2 regions of the Cupriavidus sp. 30B13 genome follow, and region 1 is predicted to be linked to the other one. Evidence: predicted binding sites of a transcription regulator. Region 1 holds the regulator's gene; the other holds the start of a gene.
The links. The regulator LexA, encoded in region 1, represses DNA repair genes until DNA is damaged. The targets are predictions, from matches to a motif close to ACTGTATNNNNATACAGT.
Positions count from the first base shown of each region.

Region 2: the regulator LexA is predicted to act here: its motif matches at 2,297-2,314, upstream of ACKI2N_RS05795 (PA0069 family radical SAM protein).

Region 1 is NZ_CP188223.1:2,465,213-2,469,572, reverse strand. It holds rRNA gene ACKI2N_RS11315 (23S ribosomal RNA) at 1-426, shown strand, start outside; rRNA gene rrf (5S ribosomal RNA) at 560-672, shown strand; gene ACKI2N_RS11305 (DUF808 domain-containing protein) at 803-1,732, opposite strand; tRNA gene ACKI2N_RS11300 (tRNA-His) at 2,315-2,390, opposite strand; gene ACKI2N_RS11295 (hypothetical protein) at 2,527-2,697, opposite strand; gene lexA (transcriptional repressor LexA) at 2,818-3,474, opposite strand; gene ACKI2N_RS11285 (asparaginase) at 3,721-4,360, shown strand, end outside.
Region 2 is NZ_CP188223.1:1,240,911-1,245,270, forward strand. It holds gene ACKI2N_RS05780 (acyl-CoA dehydrogenase) at 1-230, shown strand, start outside; gene ACKI2N_RS05785 (D-amino acid dehydrogenase) at 306-1,610, opposite strand; gene ACKI2N_RS05790 (Lrp/AsnC ligand binding domain-containing protein) at 1,719-2,222, shown strand; gene ACKI2N_RS05795 (PA0069 family radical SAM protein) at 2,342-3,427, shown strand; gene ACKI2N_RS05800 (copper-transporting P-type ATPase) at 3,461-4,360, opposite strand, start outside.

The sequences.
Region 1 (4,360 bases):
TCGACGGCGGTGTTTGGCACCTCGATGTCGGCTCATCTCATCCTGGGGCTGTAGCCGGTCCCAAGGGTATGGCTGTTCGCCATTTAAAGAGGTACGTGAGCTGGGTTTAAAACGTCGTGAGACAGTTTGGTCCCTATCTGCCGTGGGCGTTGGAATCTTGACGGGGGCTGCTCCTAGTACGAGAGGACCGGAGTGGACGTACCGCTGGTGTACCTGTTGTCTCGCCAGAGGCATCGCAGGGTAGCTATGTACGGAAGAGATAACCGCTGAAAGCATCTAAGCGGGAAACTCGCCTGAAGATGAGGATTCCCTGGAGGCTTGACCTCCTTGAAGGGTCGTTCGAGACCAGGACGTTGATAGGCTGGGTGTGGAAGCGCAGTAATGCGTTAAGCTAACCAGTACTAATTGCCCGTAAGGCTTGATCCTATAACCAGTGTGTTTCTGCCTGGTTGAGTGTATCGCGTGCCGCTGCCCAGCAGCCTGGCCGATACAAGACACAACCTGACTACATCCCTATTTGCTGTGTTGGCCAGTTCGCCAGCACGGCACACCGTTTATGCCTGGTGACCATAGCGAGTTGGAACCACCCCTTCCCATCCCGAACAGGACCGTGAAACGACTCCACGCCGATGATAGTGCGGATACCCGTGTGAAAGTAGGTAATCGCCAGGCTCTCCCTTGAAACCCCCCAGTACCTCCTACTGGGGGGTTTTGCTTTTGGGCGGCGACGATAAGCTCGCGACGATAAAATCAGATCCGCGTGCCCCTTGCCGTGCGATAGCGCCTGATCCGGCTATGGCGTCTAGTCGGACGATTGCCGCAAAATCCGCATCCCGCGTTTGACCGCCATCACCACCACGGTGACCAGCGCGCCTGCCGCAATGCCTGCCGCGCCATTGACGAGCAGGGGGACAAATATCCCGATACCTCCTCCCAGGCCTGGCAAATCTGCCAGCAACGTGTGGGCGAACTCCGTCACCTGGTGCGCGCCAGGAAATCCATGTACAAGAATCCCGCCGCCGACCAGGAACATGGCCACCGTACCCGCTACCGAGAGCGCGCGCATCAACCATGGCGCCATGCGCAGGATGGCGTGGCCGGTGGCGCGCGCAGCCGCCGACTGCCGCTGGCGAAGATAAATCCCGGCGTCATCCAGTCTGACGATGCCGGCCACCAGGCCGTAGACGCCTGCGGTCATGACAAGCGCGATGACCGACAACACGGCCACCTGCGTGCCGAACGTCGCCTCGGAAACGGTGCCAAGGGAGATCACGATAATCTCCGCGGACAGGATGAAGTCCGTGCGGACCGCGCCGCGAATCTTGGTTTTTTCAAGCGCCGCCGGATCCATTGCCGGAGGCCGGCCATGGCTAGGCCCTGCATCTGAAACCTTCCGATGCAGAAGACTGTGCGTCACCTTCTCGAATCCCTCGTAGCAGAGAAAGGTGCCTCCCGCCATCAGCAAAGGCACGATCGCCCAGGGAACCGCCGCACTGATCGCAAGTGCCGATGGCACCAGGATTGCCTTGTTCCGCAACGAGCCCTTCGCCACCGCCCACACTACCGGCAGCTCGCGGTCGGCTTTCACATCGCTGACTTGCTGGGCGTTGAGAGTGAGATCGTCGCCGAGTACGCCGGCGGTATTCTTGGCGGCGACCTTGCTCATGGTCGCCACGTCGTCAAGGATGGACGTGATGTCGTCGATCAGCAGCAGCAGGCTCGAGCCGGCCATGTCCAATCTCCTGGATGTGGTGTCGTCAGGATAATGCCATCCCCTGTAGACGACATGCCGCCGCGGCGCACGGATAGCGGTCCGGAACCCCAGACAGAAAAAGAAAACCCCGCCGGGCACGGATGCCCGGCGGGGACAGGAAGCCGCGCCGTGCCCAGCGGAGGGCGACGATGCGAGATTCAAGGCTAGCAGGGCAAAGGGGCGCTGACTGTCAACAACTGTCACCGTGGCAATCTGCCCATGTCACCGAAAAAAATGCCGCTGGACCTGGGGAGAGGCGCAGCGGCATCGTGAAGTGTCGAATATGGGCACCAAGCGGAAAGGTGCCACGACCAGCATAAGAGGCAATGCATCGTCTGGCTGTCAACAATTGCAAACGGTCCGACCCGCGCGAAGGGCGGCTGGGAGTATCGGCTGGGGCAATGACGCGGATCGACGGCGGGCGAAATGCCGCTGGAGGACTACGGACGTGGAAGAAGGGCGCATTTCCGCCGGGGGAATTGGCGCGGATCGATATGGAAAGCCGAAGCCCAAAACAAAAACAGCGCCTTGGCTAAGGCGCTGTTTTGTAGAACGAATTCTTGGGGTGGCTGATGGGACTCGAACCCACGACGACAGGAATCACAATCCTGGACTCTACCAACTGAGCTACAGCCACCGTCGTTGTCTTTCAGCTGAGTGCTGATCGACGAAAAACAAGATTATACAAACTTCAATAACGGATGGCTAGTACTTCGCTCAAAAAAATCTGGAAGCCGGCGCAGGCCCGCATAGACAGGATCCTGGCGCCGTCCTCATGCGGAAAGCTTGGGCAGGTCTTCCAGTTCGAGCATGCGGCAGATGGCGGCCATGCTGCCAACCATGGTGCGGCGCTGCGCGCCCTGATAGATGCGCACGCCTTTGGACTGGCGGAACGGCACGGGCTTGACGGGGCGGCGGGACGAGAAGCGGTTGGCTGGCAGCATGGCTACACCTGATGATTTGCAACAACGGTTGACGGCACCCGCGGGGCGGATGGGGTTGGCATATCGGGTGCAGCTCGAGGCGGGCGAGCCCGCTCCAGCCGCACTTGGGGCTTGGGACTTTCAGAACGCGCCGGTACGGATCAGGCCGACGGCAATGCCTTCCAGGGAGAACTCTTCCCGGTCCGGCTCGACGATGATGTTGGTGAAATCGGGGTTTTCCGCGATCAGTTCGATCGTGTCGCCGCGGCGGTTGAGGCGTTTGACGGTGACGTCGTCGCCGAGGCGGGCCACCACGATCTTGCCGTTGGCGGCTTCGCTGGCGCGCTTGACCGCGAGCAGGTCGCCGTCGAGGATGCCGGCGTCGCGCATGCTCAGGCCGCGCACGCGCAGCAGGTAATCAGGCTGGACCTCGAAGACGGAGGCATCCACCTGGTACTGCCGGTCGATGTGTTCCGCGGCCAGGATCGGGCTGCCAGCCGCGACGCGTCCGACCAGCGGCAGCGTCAGTTGCATGACGCCGGCCATGGGCAGGGAGAACTGGTCGGGAAGTTCGGAATCGCTGCGCGACACCTTGAGGCGGATGCCGCGCGACGCGCCGGGCGTGAGCTCGATCACGCCCTTGCGGGCCAGCGCGCGAAGATGTTCTTCCGCGGCATTGGGCGAAGAGAAGCCGAACTTGGCGGCGATCTCGGCGCGCGTCGGCGGAAAGCCGGTGTGCTGAAGGGTGCTGCGAATCAGGTCGAAAATCTGCTGCTGCCGCGGTGTCAGGGTCGCCATGGTCGCCGTTGTTCGCTGTTATTAGAGGGCACTGTATGTTTAAACAGTATGCTGTGATTTTATACAGTATCGAGTGAAGTGCAAGCGGAATTTTTGGGCACACGCTCATGGACAGGCGCTTCGCAACGCGCTAGCGCGGCGGAACGCTTTGCGGGGCGGCGGTATCGGCGGGGTTACAATCCGCGCACGCGCCATCGTTCTGATCGAGCGTCTTCCGATTCCAGGCTTCCCGAATACGTCCCCGCCATGTCCTCACTGCGTCGCGTCGTTGTGCTTGCCACCGGCGGTACCATTGCCGGTTCCTCGTCCAATCCCGCCAGCAGCGCCAAGTACCAGGCGGCCACCGTGCCGGTGACGGCGCTGCTCGGGGCCGTGCCCGCGCTGGGCGAGGTGGCGCGCATCGAGGCGGAGCAGGTGGCGCAGGTGGACAGCAAGGACATGTCGTTCGCGCTCTGGTCTAAGCTGGTCGAGCGGATCCGTTTCTGGTCCGCGCAGCCTGACGTCGCCGGCATTGTCGTGACCCACGGCACCGACACGCTGGAGGAAACGGCGATGGTGCTGCACCTGGCTTGTCCGGCCACGCTGCCTGTCGTCCTGACTGCCGCCATGCGGCCGTCGACCTCGCTGTCCGCCGACGGGCCACTGAACCTGCTCGATGCGGTGCGCGTGGCCAGCCATGCGGAATCGGCGGGGAAGGGCGTGCTGGTGGTGATCAACCAGGAAATCCACGCCGCGCGCGATGCCGTGAAAGCCCATGCGGCGGCGGTGAACGCCTTTGCTTCGCCGCTGGGCGGCCCCATCGGTTATGTGCAGGACGATTTCGTCTGTTTCACCCGTGCCCCGATGCGGCTGCCCGCCGTGCCGATGCCGGTGCCACGGGCATGGC
Region 2 (4,360 bases), 1.2 Mb from region 1:
GCAGCGTGCCTTACCTGAAGCTGTGCGGCATCGTGTTCTCGGGCTGGCAGCTCGCCCGCGCGATGCTGGCCGCGCAGGCCAGGCACGGCGAGGATGCGGCGTTCCACGATGCCAAGATCGCGACCGCGCATTTCTTCGCCGAGCACATCCTTTCGCAGGCATCGGGTTTGCGCGACGCCATCGTGGCTGGCGCGGCGCCGGTCAATGCCTTGAGCGAAGCGCAGTTCTGACGGCTGCGCGGCAGAAGCAAGAAGGGCGGCCCCGGGAGGGGCCGCCCTTTTTTTTCGGGCGCGGGCTTGGCCGGCTCAGGCCACGGCGGGGCGGTGCGCGGCGCGCGCGCCCGGCTGCCTGATATAGCGGGCCACGGACAGGTCGTCGGCGCGGATGGCCGGCGAGGTGCCCGACACCAGGTCCGACAGCAGCTTGCCCGAGCCGCAGGCCATGGTCCAGCCCAGCGTGCCGTGGCCGGTGTTGAGCCACAGGCCCTTGACGGGGGTCGGGCCGACGATGGGCGTGCCGTCCGGGGTCATCGGGCGCAGGCCGGTCCAGAAGGTGGCGCGGCTGACGTCGCCGGCCCCCGGGAACAGGTCGTTCATCACGTGCTCCAGCGTGCGGCGCTTGGACGGGTCCAGCGAACGGTCGTAGCCGACGATCTGGGCCATGCCGCCCACGCGGATGCGGTCGTCGAAGCGCGTGATGGCGACCTTGTAGGTCTCGTCGAGCACGGTCGACACCGGGCTGCGCGCCGCGTCGGTCATCGGCACGGTGATGGAGAAGCCCTTGAGCGGGTAGACCGGCAGGTTCGAGATGCCCGGCAGGAAGTTCTTCACGAACGGGGTCGACCAGCTTCCCAGCGCCACCACCACCAGGTCGGCCGTCACCGGCTGGCCGCCGACCATCGCGCCGGTAACCGCGTCGCCCTTGGTCAGCAGTCCGTCGATGGAGCGGTTGTAGTGGAACTTCACGCCCAGGCCTTCGGCCATCGCCGCGAGCTGGGTGGTGAACAACTGGCAGTCGCCGGTTTCGTCGTTGGGCAGCCGCAGGCCGCCGCTCAGCTTGTGGCTGACCGCGGCCAGGGCCGGTTCGCTCGCGGCGAGGTCTTCGCGCGACAGCAACTGGTAGGGCACGCCGGCCTGCTCGAGCACGGCGATGTCCTTGGCCGCGCCGTCGAGCTGCTCCGGCGTGCGGAAAACCTGCAGCGTGCCTTGCTGGCGGCCTTCGTACGCGATGCCGGTATCGGCGCGCAGCGCGCGGATGCAGTCGCGGCTGTATTCGGCCAGCCGCACCATGCGTTCCTTGTTGACGGCGTAGCGCTCGGCCGAGCAGTTCATCAGCATCTGCCACATCCATTGCAGCTGGAACAGCGTGCCGTCCGGGCGCACCGTGAGCGGAGCGTGCTCCTGGAACATCCACTTGATGGCCTTGAGCGGCACGCCGGGCGCGGCCCACGGCGACGCATAACCGGGCGAGATCTGGCCGGCGTTGGCGAAACTGGTGCCGAGCGCGGGCGCGGCCTCGCGGTCGATCACCGTGACTTCATGGCCGGCACGGGCCAGATACCAGGCGCTTGTCACGCCAATCACACCGCTGCCAAGTACGAGAACGCGCATAGTCGGGGGCCTGAACCAGAAATCAAGGTGGATAAAGTAATTAACTCTATAATATTTAAATATGTGCAGTCATAGTTGTCGTAATTTTCAGGGAAACAGGAACTACTCATGAGAACGAGCCGGCAACCCGTGCGCAGCCTGGACCGGCTGGACCGCAGGATCCTGGCGCTGCTCCAGGCCGACGGGCGCATGTCGATGAAAGAGCTGGCCGAAGCGGTGGGGCTGACCATCACGCCCTGCATCGAGCGGGTCAAGCGCATGGAGCGCGACGGCGTGATCATGGGCTACTACGCGCGGCTCAATCCCGCGCTGCTGGGCAGCGGCCTGCTGGTATTCGTGGAAATCTCGCTGGGCAACAAGTCCGGCAACATGTTCGAGCAGTTCCGCCGCGAAGTGTCGCGCATTCCCGAAGTGCTGGAGTGCCACCTGGTGTCGGGCGACTTCGATTACCTGATCAAGGCGCGCATCCGCGAGATCGGCGAATACCGGCGCCTGCTCGGCGACATCCTGCTGCAGTTGCCCGGCGCCGCGCAGTCCAAGAGCTACGTGGTGATGGAAGAGATCAAGGAGACGCTCGCGATCGCGGTCGACGAAAAGGCGCCGCCGGCCTGAGGGCGGGACCCACCGCCGCGGGGCGTCTCACGCGCGCCGGCACGCCCCGGAAAACCTGCAAGCCATACCTTGATACTGTATATTCATACAGTACATCGTAATGCCCAGCAGGAGTTGTCATGGCGTCACTCAAGACCAGTTTCCGGCGCGGCCGCGGGGCGCTTTCGAACGTCGAATCCCGCTTCGACGGCTGGTCGCGCGAGCCCGACGACGATGGTCTCGCGGCAGTCCTGGAAGCCCATGGAGAGCCGCCCCAGCCGAAGACCATCGTGGTCCTCGAAGAAGCGAAATCCATCATCACGCGGAACCAGTCGCCCGACATCCCGTTCGACCAGTCGATCAACGTCTACCGCGGCTGCGAGCATGGCTGCTCGTACTGCTTCGCGCGCCCGACGCACGCCTACCTGGGGCTGTCGCCCGGGCTGGACTTCGAGACGCAGCTGTTCGCCAAGCCGAATGCGGCCGAGCTGCTGCGGCGCGAGCTGGGGCGCAAGAGCTACGTGCCCTCGGTGATCGCGCTCGGCACCAATACCGATCCTTACCAGCCGATCGAACGGGAGCACGGGCTCACGCGCGCCATCCTCGAGGTGCTCGAGGAATTCAACCACCCGGTGGCCATCACCACCAAGTCGTCGCTGGTCACGCGCGACGCCGACATCCTCGCCCGCATGGCGGCGAAGGATCTGGCCCGGGTCTATATCTCGATCACCACGCTCGACGCGGATATTGCCCGGCGGCTCGAGCCGCGCGCCAATACGCCGGCCAAACGCATGGAGGGGGTGCGGCGCCTCGCCGGGCAGGGCATTCCCACCGGTGTCATGGTGGCGCCCGTCATTCCGGCGCTGACGGACTTCGACATCGAGCGCGTGCTGGAGGCGGCCGCCGAGGCCGGCGCCGGATCGGCCGGCTACGTCATGCTGCGCCTGCCGCTGGAGGTGCGCGACATCTTCGTGGAATGGCTGGAGCAGCATTACCCGGGGCGGCGCCGCCATGTCATGAGCCTGATCGAGCAGATCCGCGACGGCAAGCACAATCACTCGGAGTTCGGCCAGCGCATGCGCGGCACCGGCATCTTCGCCGAGCTGGTCGGCAAGCGCTTCGAGCAGGCCTGCCGCCGCTTCGGACTCAACCAGCAGCGGCGGCCGCTGCGGGCCGACCTGTTCCGCGTCCCGCCGAAGCCATCCGCGCAGCAATCGCTGTTCTGAGAGGCCGCGCGATGCCGCCGCCGCTGCGTTCCCTCACACCGCCGTGCGCCGCAGGCGCAGGGCGTTGGAGACCACCGACACCGAGCTCAGGCTCATGGCCAGCGCCGCGAACATCGGCGACAGCAGCAGTCCGGTCGCGCCGTACAGGGCGCCGGCCGCCAGCGGCACGCCCAGCGCGTTGTACACGAAGGCAAAGCCGAGGTTCTGCTTCATGTTGCGGATCGTCGCTTCGGACAGCTTCCTGGCGCGGGCGATGCCGCGCAGGTCGCCTTTCACCAGCGTGACCTGGGCGCTGTTCATCGCCACGTCCGTGCCGGTGCCCATGGCAATGCCGACGTCGGCCCGGGCCAGCGCCGGGGCGTCGTTGATGCCGTCCCCGGCCATGGCCACCACGCGGCCTTCCTGCTGGAACCGCGCGACCAGCGCCAGCTTGTCCGCCGGCTTGACCTCGCCGTGGTATTCGTCGATGCCCAGCCTGGCCGCCACGGCCCGGGCCGTGGCCACGCCGTCGCCGGTGGCCATCACCACGCGGATGCCTTGCGCCTTCAGGCTGCGCAGCGCTTCGGGCGTGGTCGCCTTGACCGGGTCCGACACCGCCAGCAGGCCTGCGAGCGTGCCGTCGACGGCGAGATACATGACGCTCGCGCCTTGCGCGCGCAGGCCGTCGCCGGCCTCGCCGAGGGCGGCGGTGGGAACGGCTTCGGTTTCCATCAGCGCGGTGTTGCCGAGGGCGAGTTTCCTGCCTTCCACGGTGCCGCGCACGCCGATGCCGGAACCCGATTCGAAATCCGCCGGCGTGGCCAGCCGCAGATCCTGCGCGCGGGCCGCCGCGACGATGGCGGCCGCCAGCGGATGCTCGCTGCCCTGGTCGAGGCTGGCCGCCAGGCGCAGCACTTCCTGGTCCGAAAATCCGTTGGCGCCGATGCTGCGCTC